One region of the Arthrobacter sp. 05T423 genome, then DNA from elsewhere that is predicted to be linked to it. Evidence: predicted binding sites of a transcription regulator. Region 1 holds the regulator's gene; the other holds the start of a gene.

The links. The regulator HspR, encoded in region 1, represses chaperone genes until heat shock. The targets are predictions, from matches to a motif close to AAGTTGAGTCNNNNNGACTCAACTT.
Region 2: clpB (ATP-dependent chaperone ClpB) is a predicted target of HspR. The motif match lies at 5,272-5,296, and genes of this name have one in related genera.

What each region holds. Positions count from the first base shown of each region.
Region 1 is NZ_JBFTLC010000021.1:74,407-82,156, reverse strand. It holds gene AC1DFE_RS15620 (PEP/pyruvate-binding domain-containing protein) at 1-844, opposite strand, end outside; gene AC1DFE_RS15615 (heat shock protein transcriptional repressor HspR) at 995-1,417, opposite strand; gene AC1DFE_RS15610 (DnaJ C-terminal domain-containing protein) at 1,433-2,410, opposite strand; gene AC1DFE_RS15605 (nucleotide exchange factor GrpE) at 2,506-3,177, opposite strand; gene dnaK (molecular chaperone DnaK) at 3,180-5,045, opposite strand; gene AC1DFE_RS15595 (hypothetical protein) at 5,282-5,704, opposite strand; gene AC1DFE_RS15590 (TetR/AcrR family transcriptional regulator) at 5,828-6,580, opposite strand; gene AC1DFE_RS15585 (NAD-dependent epimerase/dehydratase family protein) at 6,732-7,712, shown strand; gene AC1DFE_RS15580 (MMPL family transporter) at 7,709-7,750, opposite strand, start outside.
Region 2 is NZ_JBFTLC010000019.1:16,658-24,407, reverse strand. It holds gene AC1DFE_RS14595 (hypothetical protein) at 1-92, opposite strand, end outside; gene AC1DFE_RS14590 (glycosyltransferase) at 154-1,152, opposite strand; gene AC1DFE_RS14585 (glycosyltransferase family 2 protein) at 1,154-2,005, opposite strand; gene AC1DFE_RS14580 (glycoside hydrolase family 16 protein) at 2,240-3,364, shown strand; gene AC1DFE_RS14575 (metallophosphoesterase) at 3,413-4,486, opposite strand; gene AC1DFE_RS14570 (YciI family protein) at 4,745-5,080, opposite strand; gene clpB (ATP-dependent chaperone ClpB) at 5,325-7,750, shown strand, end outside.

The DNA of each region.
Region 1 (7,750 bases):
GCACCGGCTGCTCGGTGGTGCCGGTCCCGCCGTACACGGTCATCACGTCCTTGTCCGCCGTCCGGCGCTGCTCCACACGGCCCGAAGCGGAATCCACCACCACGTCGTCAGTGGAGACGGACCCACTCACCACCGACTCACCCAACCCCCAGGCTGCACTGATCACCACCTGGTCGCGGCGGCCGGTGGCGGGGTTGGCGGTGAACAGCACGCCGGCCGCCCCTGCATCGACCATCTGCTGGATCACCACTGCGAGGCGCACCGTTGCCGGATCAATGCCGTTCCGTGAGCGGTACGCCATGGCGCGGGCATTCCACAGCGACGCCCAGCAGTCGACGACGGCGGCAGCCACGGCGTCGGGCCCGGCGACGTTCAGATAGGTGTCCTGCTGGCCGGCGAAACTGGCCGAGGCGAGGTCCTCGGCGGTGGCCGATGACCTCACTGCCACGCGCGAGCGGTCCTTGCCGCCGTACCCTGCGCCGGACTCCGTGCCGGCGTCTCCGCCTGCTCCAGCCGGCGTCCACTGGCTCAGGCGGCCATAGGCCGCGCGGAGTTCAGCGCCAATTTCCTCGGGCAGCGTGCTCTCGGCGAACAGGGAGCGGATCTGCAGCGAGGCCGACTCGTAGTCGTCATTCGACGCGCCGGCGGGAAGGGCGGCGAGTTCGAGAATGCGGCCCGCGATCCCGTTGGCGTTGACGAAGTCCTGGTAGGCCGCGGTGGTGAGCACGAAGCCCGGCGGCACCGGAAAGCCGGCCCGGGCCAGCTCGCCGAGGTTGGCGCCCTTTCCACCAGCCTCGTCCAGGTCGCGGTGTCCCAGCTGGTCAAAGTCCTTGATGTAGGTCACGGCCCTGCGTCCCTTCTGCCCGGGACACGGCGAGTCCGGCCGCGGCATTGCGGCTGGTTACCCGGTTCCGGCGCTGCACCCTATTTTTGGCACTGCACCCTCATTTGGCAATGCACCCGGTTCTGGCAATGGGGATGGCTGGACGGGGGGCTACACGTCGCCGCGCGGCCGCCACACCACCACGGCCTGCGAACGGGGCCGGGGGCGCTGGCCGCGCGCCAGGCTCACCACATCTCCGGCAGCGCCGGCGGCGAAGATCCGGGATTCCAGTGACTCACGACGGCGGGCCAGTTCCTCGGTCAGTTCGCTGACCCGGTGCTGCAGGGCAGCCACCTGGTTTTCCAGCTCGAGGATGCGCTTGATCCCCTCCAGCGAGACGCCCTCATGGGACAGCCGCTGCACCTCGCGGAGCCGGTTCACGTCCCGCTGTGAGTACCGGCGGGACTTGCCCGGCGCCCGGCTGGGCGAGACGATGCCCAGCCGGTCGTACTGGCGGAGTGTCTGCGGGTGCATGTCGGCGAGCTCGGCGGCCACCGAGATGACAAAGATCGGCTGATCGAAGTTGATGTCCACGGCCGGCACCGGTCCCTAAAGCCGGGCTTTGGCTGCCAGGCCCTGGCGGACGTCCTCGCCGGTTGTGGCGGCGGCGAAGGCTTTCACGGCCTCCTCGGCTTCCTTGTTCAGGTTGCGCGGAACGGCGACGTCGATGGTCACCAGCAGGTCCCCGGTGGCCTTCGACGTCTTTACGCCGCGCCCCTTCACCCGGAGCGTGCGCCCCGACGGGGTGCCGGCGGGGACGCGGACCCGGACGTGTTCGCCGTCGATCGTGGGAACCTCAATTTCGGCACCCAAGGCAGCCTCCGGGAAGGTGACGGGCACGTGGATCCGGAGGTTGTCGCCGTCGCGTGTGTAAAAGTCATGGGTTTTGACGTTGACGGTGACCAGCAGGTCGCCGTTGCCCGCCGGACCGTACTGGCCCTTGCCGCGCACGCGCACCTTCTGGCCGTCCTTGATGCCCGGCGGCACGCGGACGTCGATGACCTCGCCGTCCGGTTCACGGAGCCCAATGGTGGTGCCGCGGATGGATCCGGCGAAGGAGATGCTGGTGCCCGCGGTCCGGTCAGCCCCCTTCTGCGGTGCGCGCTGGTAACCGGCGGAGCCGCCCCCGAAGCCGCCGCCGAACAGGTCGGCGAACTCGGGCGGAACACCGCCGGCGGTGCTGAACCCGCCGGAGTGGCGGCCGCCGGCGCCGGTGAACAGGCCGCCGAAGAGGTCCTCGAAGCCGCCGTTCGCCGTGCTTCCAGCACCGTGCGGGGCAAAGCGAGCGCCGCCGCCCATGGCCCGGATGGCGTCATACTGCTGCCGCTCATCAGGATCGGACAGCACGGAGTACGCCTCGGAGATGTCCTTGAACTTCTTCTCCGAAGCGGCATCCCCGGAGTTCGTGTCAGGGTGGTACTGCCGCGCGAGCTTCCGGTAAGCCTTCTTAATGTCAGCGTCGGAAGCGTCCTTGGCAACACCAAGGATCTTATAGAAGTCCTTGTCCACCCAGTCCTGGCTAGCCAATGGCGTTTCCTTTCAAAAATCTGAGCCGAAATGGCAGTTCACAGCAATGTGGTTGGCCAACACTGCTGCGAACTGCTATCTCGATGTGGGTAATGCTACGCAGGGACCGCGACGATGACTTGGGCCGCGCGGAGGACCCGGTCACCTGACTTGTAGCCGGAGCGGAGCACCTGGCTGACGGTGTCAACTTCGATGTCCTCGGCGGGCTGCTGGATGAGGGCCTCGTGGATGGTCGGATCGAACTCCACGCCGGTCTCATCGATGCGGCTCAGGCCATACGTCTTCAGCGCGTTCTCCAGCTTGGTGGCGATCGCTGCGAACGGGCCGTCCGCGAGGTCACCGTGCTGGCGGGCGGCGTCGACGTCGTCCAGCACCGGGAGCAGGGAGTTCAGGACGCCGATGACGGCCATCTCCCCTGCCACGGCGCGGTCGCGTTCGACGCGTTTGCGGTAGTTCACGTACTCGGCCTGCAGGCGGAGCAGGTCGTTCTTCAGCTCCGCGGCCGCGGCGGCCTCGGTGCCCTGCGCCACGGAATCCTCGGCGGGCACCTCCACCTGGTTGAGGATCTCCTCAGCCTGGGCGAGGGCGTCGCCGTCGGAATCCGCTGAAGCGCCGGCTCCCGAGGCAGAGGACTGGCCGCCCTCCGGATGCCGGGCCTCCCCGGTCACCGGGTCCACCTTGCGGTGGTCCCGGATGACCGGCTCGTCGCGCTTGCTGCCCTGGTCTCGGGAAGAGTTGTGCTCTTCTTCGTTACCGTGATGCGGCATGGTTACTTCTTCTCTTCTTCGTCGACGATCTCGGCGTCCACGATGTCCTCGTCAGCCTTGCCGTCGCCGGCTGCAGCACCTTCAGCACCCGCAGCGCCGGTGGCACCGTCCGGGGAACCGGCCTGGGCGTAGATGGCCTCGCCGAGCTTGGTCTGGGAAGCCTGCAGCTTCTCAAACGCGGTCTTGACGGCGGCGTCGTCGGTGCCTTCGAGGGCCTTCTTGAGGGCGTCGACGTCGGCCTGGACCTCGGTCTTGACCTCTTCAGGCAGCTTGTCGCTGTTGTCGGCGATCAGCTTGTCCACTGAGTAGGCGAGCTGCTCGGCGGTGTTGCGCGTGTCGGTGGCCTCGCGGCGGGCCTTGTCCTCGGCTGCGTGTTCCTCGGCATCCTTGACCATGCGGTCGATGTCTTCCTTGGAGAGCGCGGTGCCGCCGGTGATGGTCATGGACTGTTCCTTGCCGGTGCCCTTGTCCTTCGCGGAGACGTGGACGATGCCGTTGGCGTCGATGTCGAAGGTGACCTCGACCTGCGGGACGCCGCGCGGCGCCGGTGCGATGCCGGTCAGTTCGAACGTGCCCAGCGGCTTGTTGTCGCGGGTGAACTCACGCTCGCCCTGGAAGACCTGGATGGCCACGGACGGCTGGTTGTCATCAGCCGTGGTGAAGGTCTCGGACCGCTTGGTGGGGATGGCCGTGTTGCGCTCGATCAGGTGCGTCATGACACCGCCCTTGGTTTCGATGCCCAGTGACAGCGGGGTGACGTCGATCAGGAGAACGTCCTTGCGCTCACCCTTCAGCACACCGGCCTGCAGGGCTGCACCAACGGCCACAACCTCGTCCGGGTTGACGCCCTTGTTGGGCTCCTTGCCGCCGGCCAGTTCCTTCACGAGCTCGGAGACGGCGGGCATACGGGTGGAGCCGCCGACGAGCACGATGTGGTCGATGTCGGAAAGCTTGATGCCGGCTTCCTTGATGACGTCGTGGAACGGCTTCTTGGTGCGCTCGAGCAGGTCCTTGGTCAGGTCCTGGAACTTGGCACGGGTCAGCTGCTCGTCCAGGTGGACCGGGCCGTCCGGAGTGACGGAGAGGTACTGGAGCGAGACGTTGGTGCTGGTGGAGGAGGAGAGTTCCTTCTTGGCCTGCTCGGCAGCTTCACGGAGGCGCTGCAGGGCGATCTTGTCCTTGGACAGGTCGATGCCCTTGACCTTGAGCTGGTTCAGCAGGTAGTCGACGACGCGGTTGTCCCAGTCGTCGCCGCCGAGTCGGTTGTCACCGGCCGTGGCGCGCACCTGGATGGTGGAGAAGTCGTCCTCGTCCTTGCCGACTTCCAGCAGGGAGACGTCGAAGGTTCCGCCGCCGAGGTCGAAGACCAGGATGAGCTCGTCTTCCTTGCCCTTGTCCAGGCCGTAGGCCAGTGCGGCCGCGGTGGGCTCGTTGACGATGCGCAGGACGTTCAGGCCGGCGATCTCGCCGGCTTCCTTCGTGGCCTGGCGCTCCGCGTCGTTGAAGTAGGCGGGAACGGTGATCACAGCGTCGGTGACCTTTTCGCCGAGGTAGGACTCGGCGTCGTTCTTCAGCTTCATGAGGACACGGGCGGAGATTTCCTGGGCCGTGTACTTCTTGTCGTCGATGGGCACGGACCAGCCGGTGCCCATGTGGCGCTTGACGGAGGCGATGGTGCGGTCGATGTTGTTGACGGCCTGGCGCTTGGCGATTTCACCGACCAGCACTTCGCCGGACTTGGAGAACGCAACGACGGACGGCGTGGTGCGGCCACCCTCGGCGTTGGCAATAACGGTGGGCTCGCCACCTTCGAGAACGGAGACGACGGAGTTGGTGGTTCCGAGGTCGATACCTACTGCACGTGACATGTGTTGCTTCCTTCTTTCCGTGGAAACTTGGGGTCCGCCCACTTCCTTGAGCGATCTGCACTCAACTTTACTCAGCAGGAAACTTAAGTCAATCCAAAGTTGAGCCGATTACGCTCAACTTTGCCTTTCGCCACGCCTTCCGAATACGGAAAACCCCCGCTTATCCGCGAAAATCCGCGGATAAGCGGGAGTTCAAGTTGGAGCAGCAGGGGATTTCGCCCAGCGTGAACGTGCGCCTAGGCTCTCGAGGAGCTGCCGCCATCGTCGTTCCGGGGCTCGTCGACCCGGCCGTTCCGGAGCTCCTCCTTGAGTTCTGCGGCATCGCCGCCTTCGGGCGTGATCCCGGCAGCGCCGTAGTCGCCCTCCGGGTACTCACCCTCCTCATCCCCGGGCACCTCCTGGCCCACGGTGCCGGCGCGGCCATAGTCGCCTTCGGGGTACTCGCCTTCCTCCGACTCCGCGGGCGGCGCAACCGTCCCGGCGCCGCCGTAATCACCCGTGGCGTAATCACCCCTGGGCTCGGCGCTGGATTCCTGCCCGGCCACGCCGGCGTCGCCGTAGTCGCCTTCCACGTACTGGCCGCTGTCCCCCTCGAGTGCCGGATTCCTGGAGCTGCTGTGGGTCTTCCCCGCGGCGCCGGACTCACTGTTTTCGGTCATCGGTTGATCACTCCCTCGAAAGAACGGGGCGCACCTGGTCCGGGCGCAGTGGCAGTCTACTCAGCCGGCGCGGACAGCAACAGAGGACGGACAGCCGCCTCCTGCCGGGCGAATCCGGGCGAGCTACAGTCCGGCGAGCTCCGCCAGTACAGAGATGTGGTGCTCGAACAGTTCATCCGCCGCGGAAAAGGTGCCGGCGCCATACTGGCCGAACACTTCAAAGCTGACGGCTCCAAAGAGTGACGTCCACACGAGGGCGCCCCGGGCCAGCGGGGCGTCCGGTACCGCCACTTCCAGCTCGCGCCGGATTGCCTCGAGGTCGGCCGCCAGCGGTGCGGGCACCGCAGCCGCACCATGCCCGGCAAGCCGGCCGGCCCGGTGCGCGGCATCCAGAATCTGCACCAGGCGGATGACCACCCGCGTGCCGGGTGCCGTGGTCCGCTCCGCGGGAGCCCGATAACCCGGCACCGGACTGCCGAACAGGAGACCATAGCGCGCCGGCTCACGGAGCGCCCAAACGCGGACCGCGCGGGCCAGCCCAGCGAACCGGTCCCGGAACTCTGCCGCGGGGACGGACTCGACGGCCGCATCCACCGCGTCCCCGAGATCGTTGTAGGCATCCACGAGCAGGAGGGTCAGCAGCTCGTCACGGTTCCGGACGTATCGGTAGACGGCAGAGGAGACCACCCCCAAGTCACGTGCGACAGCGCGGAGCGAGAGTGCGGCGGCCCCATGTTCCGCCAGGTGTTGACGGCCCAGTCGGATGATGTCCGAGATGGTCTGTGCCCGGGCCCGTTCTCGGGGCGTGCGGATTTTCCCGTCGGCGGACGGCCCGGCAGCGGACGGAGGGGTGGCTGACTGGGGGCTGGCTGACATCAACCCAGCATGGCACGAATCAGAGCAGTGGCAACAATTGAGAGCAGCGCTCTTGACTTTGCGTCCAAGCGGCAGCATCCTTGATTCGAGAGCAGTGCTCTCAAAAACTATACGAGGCCCACCGGCCCGTCCGCGCGAAGGAGAACTTTCAATGTCCGGTCTTTATGTGGTCACCGGCGCCGGCCCCGTGGGCTGGACGGTGGCAGAACAACTGGCGGAGCGGGGCGAGCGGGTCCGGGTCCTCACCCGCTCCGGCGGCGGTCCCGACCATCCGCTCATCGAGAAGCTGAAGGTGGATGTCTCCGACCCCCGCGGGCTGGGTGACCCCTTCGACGGCGCGGCATCGGTCTTCCACTGCATCCACGGTTCTTCCTACAGCGCCGCGGCCTGGGAACGCGAACTTCCGGCCGCCGAACAGGCGGTCCTGGCGGCGGCAGGCGAGGCGGGCGCCGTCGTCGTCTTTCCGGAAAGCCTTTACTCCTACAGCACTCCGGAAGAAGTGATGACGGAACACAGCCCGCGGGAGGCGCAGGGCGGCAAGCGCGGCATCCGCGCCGCGCTGATGCGGGCGCGGGAAGCGAGCGCAACAGGCACCGTATCCGTGGTGGCGGGCGATTTCTTCGGCCCCCGCGTCCGGATGGCCCACGCCGGCGAGCGCATGGTGCCCGCCATCCTCTCCCGGCGCCCGCTGCAGGTGGTGGGAAGCGCGGACCAGCCGCATTCGTTTACCTACGTTCCCGACCTGGCCGCGGCCATGATCGGGTCCGCGGAGAAACCCGAACTGCGGAACCGTGTGCTGCACGCTCCCACCAATCCCCCGCTCACGCAACGCGAGATCGCTGGGGCCTTCGCCGCCGCTGCCGGGGTGCCGCTCGCGAAGGTGCAGGCAGTACCAGGCTGGGCTTTGCGCGGCATGGGGCTGTTCTCGGCCGACATGAGGGAACTCGGCGAGACGCTTTACCAGTTCCAGCGGCCGTTCGTGATGGATTCACGGACCAGTGAGGAGCAACTGGGCCTTCGTCCGACTCCCCTGCACCTGGCCGCAAAGGCGACCGTGCAGTGGTGGCGCGCGGAACTGGCTGCAGTCTCCGGCACGGGACGGGCCCCGGCCGGAATGCCGCCGCGAACCTAACGGACCATCGCCTCCGCCGCGCCTTCCAGCTTCCTTGG
Region 2 (7,750 bases), on a different contig from region 1:
GCCACGTCGATGCCCACGAGGCCGTGGACGTCGAAGCTGGTTCCGGCGGACGGGATAGCGTCCCTCAGGACGTCTTCTTCGGACTGACTCATGCTTCGGGCCCTCCAGCGGTCTCGATGATTCGGGCAAAGTTGCCCTGCGGATACATCCGGATCATTTGACTTCCCTCCAGCTCGCGTGGGACTCGTGCGGCTCGAGGCCCGCGGACGTGGGATCAAGGGGCAGGCGGCGTCCCCGGATGTACCCGCAGGTAGTTACGGCCAGCACGGCGATGATGGCCGCGGCGCGGCGGAGACCGGCGGGGTCAGTTCCCCGCGCCCTGCCCGCTATGCCCGCAGCCACTGCGCGCGGCAGGACGCTGCGGACGTACCGGCGCTCGGGCCCGAGGGCGCGCTTGTGGCCGACGATCTTGCTGACCAGGGCTTTGGATATTCCCTCAGACCAGGCGCGCCGCAGCATGTAGCTCAGCGTGCCCCGCTGGGCGGGGACGTAGTGGTTCACCAGCGCCGCCGGTTCGTACACCACGCGGCCTGCCGGCGAGCCGATGACCGCCCTGATGCAGATCTCCGTCTCCTCGCAGCCCAGGGGCAGCGCGTTCTGCCGGCCAAGGGCGGTGTTGAACCCTCCCACCACCTGCAAAACCTGGGAACGGAAAGACATGTTCGCGCCGATGACATTGCGGACCTCGGCCGCCACCTTGGGCATGCCGCGGTGGGTGCAGCCGATGATCCAGTCCAGCTCTTCGGCGAAGTAGTCAGGCCGGTTGGTTTCCCAGTCCGGCACGACGCGTCCGCCCACGGCCAGCACATCCGGATCGTCGTAGAGGGCGGTCAGCCGCTCCAGCCAGTCCGGGGCGGCCACGGCGTCGTCGTCGAGGAAGGCAACGACGCCGGCAGTCGCCGCCGCCGCCCCGGTGTTCCGTGCACCGGAAAGGCCTTTGGCGCCGGTGTTCTCCAGGATCACGACATCGTCGACCGTGAAGATGAGCCGCTTGTAGAGGTCCACGTTGTAATCGACCACCACGATCGTCTGCTGTGGTTGCACGGTTTGGGCACGGACGGAATCGACGGCGGCCATCAGCCTGTCCCACCGGTCTTCCGTGTAGGAGCAGATCACCACCGAAACGGCCGGTAGCCCTTCACTGTGGTTCACCTTAATCACCTGCTATCAGGCCGAGGACGGTTGCCGGATCCGTCGGAATGTGGGGGAGGGAAATGCTGGGATACCTGTACTTCACGCGCCTGAGTGATTCGGGCCGGGCGCCGGCCGTGGGTGCTTCCCAGCCGATGCATTCACGTGCCAGGGTCCGCAGTACCCGCCACCCGTCGCGGAAGGTATTGAGGTTTGAGTTGCCGGAGATCCGGTTCAGCTCGTTACTCGGGACCTCGGCGATCCGCAGGCCCGCCCTGGAAGCGCGGACGATCAGTTCGGTTTCAATCTCGAACCCCTCCGACTCCAGTTCGAGGATCTGCAGGCACTCGCGCCGCATGGCGATGTAGCCGTAGCAAAGATCCGAGTAATTGCTGTGCAGGACGATGTTCGCCAGGCGGGTCAGGGCACGGTTACCAGTACTGCGCAGTACCGTGATGTCCTCGGATCCTCCGCCGGTGACGTACCGGGAGCCCTTGACGAAGTCGAATTCATGCTGGAGTGGTGAGACGAACCACCCAATTTCCTGCGGGTCCATGCTTCCGTCGGCATCCAGCATCACGATGATGTCTCCGGATGCTGCGGCCAGCCCCGCCCGTACGGCGAAGCCCTTGCCGGCGTTGGGCTCCGAGACTACAACGACGTCCAGACGCAGCGCTCGGGCCACGTCGACGGTGCTGTCGAGGGAACGGCCGTCGACAATCACCACTTCGTCCACATACGAGGGCATGCGGCGAAGGACCCAAGGGAGGTTCAGGGCTTCATTTAGCGTGGGAATCACCACGCTAATGGAGGCCAGGGGTACCGGTACCGGACTTGGTGCACGAACAGTTGATACTTGTATAGGGATGGTCACTAGCCTCACCACTCATCGGAGTCGTATGCCTATGCCCCTCCCGAGCAGCCTTCCCGGCTGGATACGGGAAATAGAAGCGCCTGCTGCTGCGGTACTGGCAACTTGCTTGCACTCCCCCTCGGAACATGTTCGGCCCGGCAACTTGTAAAAAGCTTGGGATTCCTTGAACGGACCCCAGTTTTGGGGGTCGGAGAATCCATGGTCGCCATAAGCTTCCGGTGTCACACTTGCCCCATGGTTAACTCCGCGCACGGGAACCACAGTCCGCGCCGCAGCACGCCCCGCCCGCTCGGGCGGCTGACAGCACTGGCAACGGTGGTGCTGCTCGCTGCGTGCGCTCCGGTGGCCACGGAAGCGCAGCGGCTTCCGCTGGACCGGCTTCCTGCGGCTGGACCATCGGCGTCGGAAACTTCCGCTGCATCAGCAGCGGCGGCCTCTGCGCCGCCAACATCCCCGGCCGGTGCAGCCAGGCCCTCGTCGCCGTCGCCGTCTTCACCGTCGCTGGCCCGGGAGCCAGCCCCCGCGGCGGTGCCGTCCGCCGCCGCGCCGCCCGCGGCCACGGCGCCGGTCCCGCCGGCACCGAAGCCCCTGACCGCGAAGGTCCCCGCTGTGGATCCGAAGCTACATCAGCTGCCCACGGGTGACCTGCCAGGGTGGAACCAGGTGTTCCGCGAGGACTTCGATGAGGGAAACGTGCCCGTCGGCGGATTCCCGGGCCCGGCGTACGCCGCGAAGTGGAGCGCCGGCTATGTGGACGGCACTCCGGACACGGCCGGGCAGCGGGGCGCGAAGTCGGGCTACTACCCGTCCAAGGTGCTCAGCGTGAAGAACGGAATGCTCGATTGGTACCTGCACACGGAGAACGGCGTGCCGATGGGGGCCGCGCCCACGCCGAAAATCCCGAACAACAGCGCCAACCCGCACCGGGACAACAGCTTCCTGTACGGGCGAATCTCCGTACGGTTCAAGGCCGATTCCCTGCGCGGTTTCAAGACGGCCTGGCTCCTGTGGCCGGACAGCGGGATCTGGCCGCGCGACGGCGAACTCGACTATCCGGAAGGTGACCTTTCCACGAAGTTCTACGGCGCCGTGCACAAGATGGGGAACGACCCCCACGCGACGGACGTCATTTTCGCCAACGCCACGTTCACGGACTGGCACGTGGCCACCATGGAGTGGAGTCCCGGCAAGGTCGAGTTTTTCCTCGACGGCCGATCGCTTGGGGCAGGAACCTCCCACACGCCGAACGTCCCCATGCACTACATTCTGCAGACCGAGGCCTGCCTGTTCGGCTGCCCCAAGCCGGCGACTGCGGGGCACGTCTACCTGGACTGGATCGCCATCTGGGAGCGGTCCTAGGGAGGCCGGCTCCGGCCCAGCCAGTAGCGCTCGCCCATTTCTAGTCGGCTATTTCCGCTCGATGTCGAAATTGTCCGCGAAGGCGTAGCCGTCCGCCGGAACGAACCGTGCCGAGAGCCGTTCCGCCGTGGCCGTCACGTCCAGGGTGCCGAGGGCGGCGGCGCGGTTTTCGCCCGACCAGGCCGCGAAGTAGGCGGCTTCGGGATCCTGCTCGTTGACTTGGTAGAGTCCCACGCCGCCGGTTCCCACAGTGGCGAAGACGGTACCGGCGCCCTTGACCATGGCGCCGTCCGAGTCGGTGATGCAGCCTCCGAAGAAGGAGTCCGGCACCAGCACCGGGCAACCTTGGCCGTCGCCCAGTTGGTGGCTTCGCTGGTAAATGTGGTCGTGCCCGGTCAGCACCAGGTCCGCTTTCTTGTCGATGAGCAGGTTGGTGAAGTCGCGTCCGGCCTGGCAATCGTATTTACCCATGCTGAGGCACGGGGTGTGCATGCCGACGACGGTCCACGGGATCTTGCTGGACTTCGCGCCGTCCAGAGCGGCCGCCGTCCACCGCCATCGCTCGCTTCCGCTGGAGTAGTCCAGGGTGTTTCCGTCGTGGAACTTGATGCCCGGGGAAACCATGATGAAGCGCACCAGCGGATTCCGCTCCGGGTAGTCCGCGTACCACTGCGTGCCGTACTCGCCCTGAAGCCCGGGGAGCCTGTTGGGCAGGCAGTTCACGATGTTGGCGATGTCGCCGTCGTGGCCGTCACTCTCGTGGTTACCAGTGACCACCTGGTAGGGAAAGTCCCCGCCTAGCTTGCCGGTGACCATGTCGCAGAAATCCTGTTCGCGCCCGGCTTCGTAGGAGAAGTCCCCGAGGGCCAGGTTCAGCTCGGGGCGGAGGCTTCCGATCGCGTCCAGAACCTTCCGTGCTCCCGTGCTCAGGCCGACGTCGCCCTGGGCTGTGAAATGGACAGCGGCTGGATCCGCGGGAGAGGAAGGTCCCGTTGGGGAGGAGGGCGCCCCGGACGACGGCGGCGGCTGAGGCCCCGCTTGGCACGCGGTCAGCAGCGCCAGCGTGAGAACGGCGGCCGGGGTGATGCCGTACCAGCTCCACGGTTTCGACGGTCCAGTCATGATCCCTCACATCACACGGAACTGAGCCTGATGCCGCGGCAGGCTGGGGAACGGGAGTCACTACTACTAGGCCATCAGGGTAATGCCGGCAGCGCCGGCAGGCCATAGGCAGCCCTTCGACCTTTCCGGGTGACAGCTTTCGGTGGCCGGGATCCTGTCCACGTCGGACGTCCTCCCTGGCCCGAAAGCTCGCCTGGATCACCAGCGTCTGGGGCGTCACGGGTTCCTAAGGCCACATCCGGGGCCCAGCGGGCGGCGCTACATTCCCGGCAGATCCAAAGTCTCGTAGACCTGGATGCTGGCGCCGGGCATCATGAGGTGCGGGTGACCCTCGAGCAGTGCCAAAGCTCCGTCCATGTCCTCCGCCTGCAGGATGCCGTAGCCGCCCACGCTCGCACTCGTGTCCGAGGTCCCCGCCTGGCTGACCTCCTTGCCGGCGCCCAGCGGCTGGCCCATGTCCACGATGCCGCTTCCTGCCCTGGACGCCCACTCCATCCAGGCCTTCATGCCCTCCTGCGCGGCCTCGGGTGAGCTCTCCGCCATCTGCGATTGTGCCGACTGCGGTGCGTTGTAAAGAACTACGAACTTCTTCATTGCCGGTCCTGTCCTTGGAGTGCGGGTCTTGGTGGCGGCCGTCTCCACGGCACAGCCCTCGCGCCACAGGTTGATCCTAGGGGGATTCGGGCGGCGGCGATACAGTTCAAGGGCCACCGTTCACGAAAACCTTGCCAGCCCGGACGGGCATTTCGCTGTGGGAAAACTTGGCCGAAAAGACCTGAAAAGCAAAGTTGAGCGTAGTACACTCAACTTAGCTAACCGTCTTCGAAAGGAGCTCTCTTTGGACGTCAAATTCACCACCAAGAGCCAGGAGGCTCTCTCGGCTGCCGCCATGAACGCCTCCACGGCGGGTAACCCGCAGGTCGAGCCAGCCCACCTGCTCAAGGCGCTGATGGATCAGCGGGAGGGCGTCGCCGTCGCACTCCTGCGCGCCACCGGAGCGGACCCGGACGCTGCCAGCGTGCAGGCGAGTACCGCCATCAAGGCGCTGCCCGCCACCTCGGGCAGCTCGGTCCAGCAGGCCCAGCTGTCCAGGCCCTCCCTGCAGGCGATTCAGAACGCGCAGAACGAGGCTGACAAGCTGGGGGATTCCTTTGTCTCCACCGAGCATCTGCTGCTGGGCCTCTCGGCAGGAAGCGACGGCGTGGGCAGGCTGCTGCGCGATGCCGGCGCCTCCCACGAGGCGCTGGCGGCGGCCCTCCCGGGTGTCCGCGGCGACCGCAAGGTCAACTCGCCGGATCCCGAGAACACCTTCCAGGCACTGGAAAAGTTCGGCACCGACCTCACCGCAGTGGCACGTTCAGGGAAGCTCGATCCGGTCATTGGCCGTGACAGCGAGATCCGCCGCGTGATGCAGGTGCTCAGCCGGCGGACCAAAAACAACCCCGTGCTGATCGGCGAGCCCGGCGTGGGCAAGACCGCCGTCGTCGAGGGCCTGGCCCAGCGGATGGTCGCCGGCGACGTGCCGGAGAGCCTCCGCGGCAAGACCCTGATCGCCTTGGACCTGGCGTCCATGGTGGCCGGCGCCAAGTACCGCGGCGAGTTTGAGGAGCGGCTTAAGGCCGTCCTTGAGGAGATCAAGAACTCCGACGGCCGGATCGTCACGTTCATCGATGAACTGCATACCGTGGTGGGTGCCGGGGCCAGCGGTGAAAGCGCCATGGACGCCGGCAACATGCTCAAGCCGATGCTGGCCCGGGGCGAGCTCCGCCTGATCGGCGCCACCACCCTGGACGAATACCGCGAGAACATCGAAAAGGACCCCGCCCTGGAGCGGCGCTTCCAGCAGGTGTACGTCGGGGAGCCCAGCGTGGACGACACCATCGGCATCCTCCGGGGCCTGAAGGAACGGTACGAGGCCCACCACAAGGTCGCCATCGCCGACTCCGCGCTCGTGGCTGCCGCCACGCTGTCCAACCGCTACATTTCCGGCCGCCAGCTGCCGGACAAGGCGATCGACCTCGTGGACGAGGCCGCCTCCCGGCTGCGCATGGAAATCGACTCAGCCCCGGAGGAGATCGACCAGCTGCGCCGCGCCGTCGACCGGCTCACCATGGAGGAGCTGGCCCTGCAGGGCGAGACGGACGCCGCGTCCGTGGAGCGCCTTGCTGCCCTCCGGGCCGACATGGCAGACAAGAAGGAGCAGTTGGCTGGCCTGAAGGCCCGCTGGGAGGCGGAGAAGGCCGGCCTGAACCGCGTGGGTGACCTGAAGGCCAAGCTGGATGAGCTGCGGTCCACGGCGGACAAGGCCCAGCGCGAAGGTGACCTGGAAACCGCGTCCCGGATCCTCTACGGCGAAATTCCGGCGCTGGAGCGCGAACTGAGCGACGCCGCCGAGGCCGAGGCCGCCGTCACCGACAAGTCCGCCCTGATGGTTGCGGAGGAGGTCACCGCCACCGACATCGCCGAGGTCATCGCGGCGTGGACCGGCATTCCGGCCGGCCGCATGCTCCAGGGCGAGAGCCAGAAGCTGCTGCACATGGAGGGGGAACTCGGCAGGCGGCTGATCGGCCAGTCCAAGGCCGTCACCGCAGTGTCCGACGCCGTGCGCCGTGCCCGGGCGGGTATCAGCGACCCCAACCGGCCCACAGGCTCCTTCCTGTTCCTCGGCCCCACCGGCGTCGGCAAAACCGAGCTCGCCAAGGCGCTCGCGGACTTCCTGTTCGACGACGAACGCGCCATGGTTCGGATTGACATGTCCGAGTACAGCGAAAAGCACTCCGTGGCGCGCCTCGTCGGCGCTCCTCCGGGCTACGTCGGCTACGAGGAGGGTGGCCAGCTCACCGAGGCCGTCCGCCGCCGGCCGTACTCCGTGGTGCTGCTGGACGAGGTGGAGAAGGCCCACCCCGAGGTGTTCGACATCCTGCTGCAGGTGCTCGACGACGGCCGCCTCACCGACGGCCAGGGCCGCACCGTGGACTTCCGCAACGTGATCCTGGTGCTCACCTCCAACCTGGGCAGCCAGTTCCTCGTGGACCCGACGCTGGATGCGAACGCCAAGCGCAGCGCGGTGATGGCAACGGTGAACGCATCCTTCAAGCCGGAGTTCCTGAACCGGCTGGACGAGGTGGTGCTGTTCGATCCGCTGTCCGTCGACGAGCTCGCGCGCATCGTCGAGCTGCAGGTGGCGGAGCTGGCCAAGCGCCTCCATGAGCGGCGGCTCGCGCTCGAGGTCACCGAAGGCGCCCGCTCCTGGCTGGCGATGTC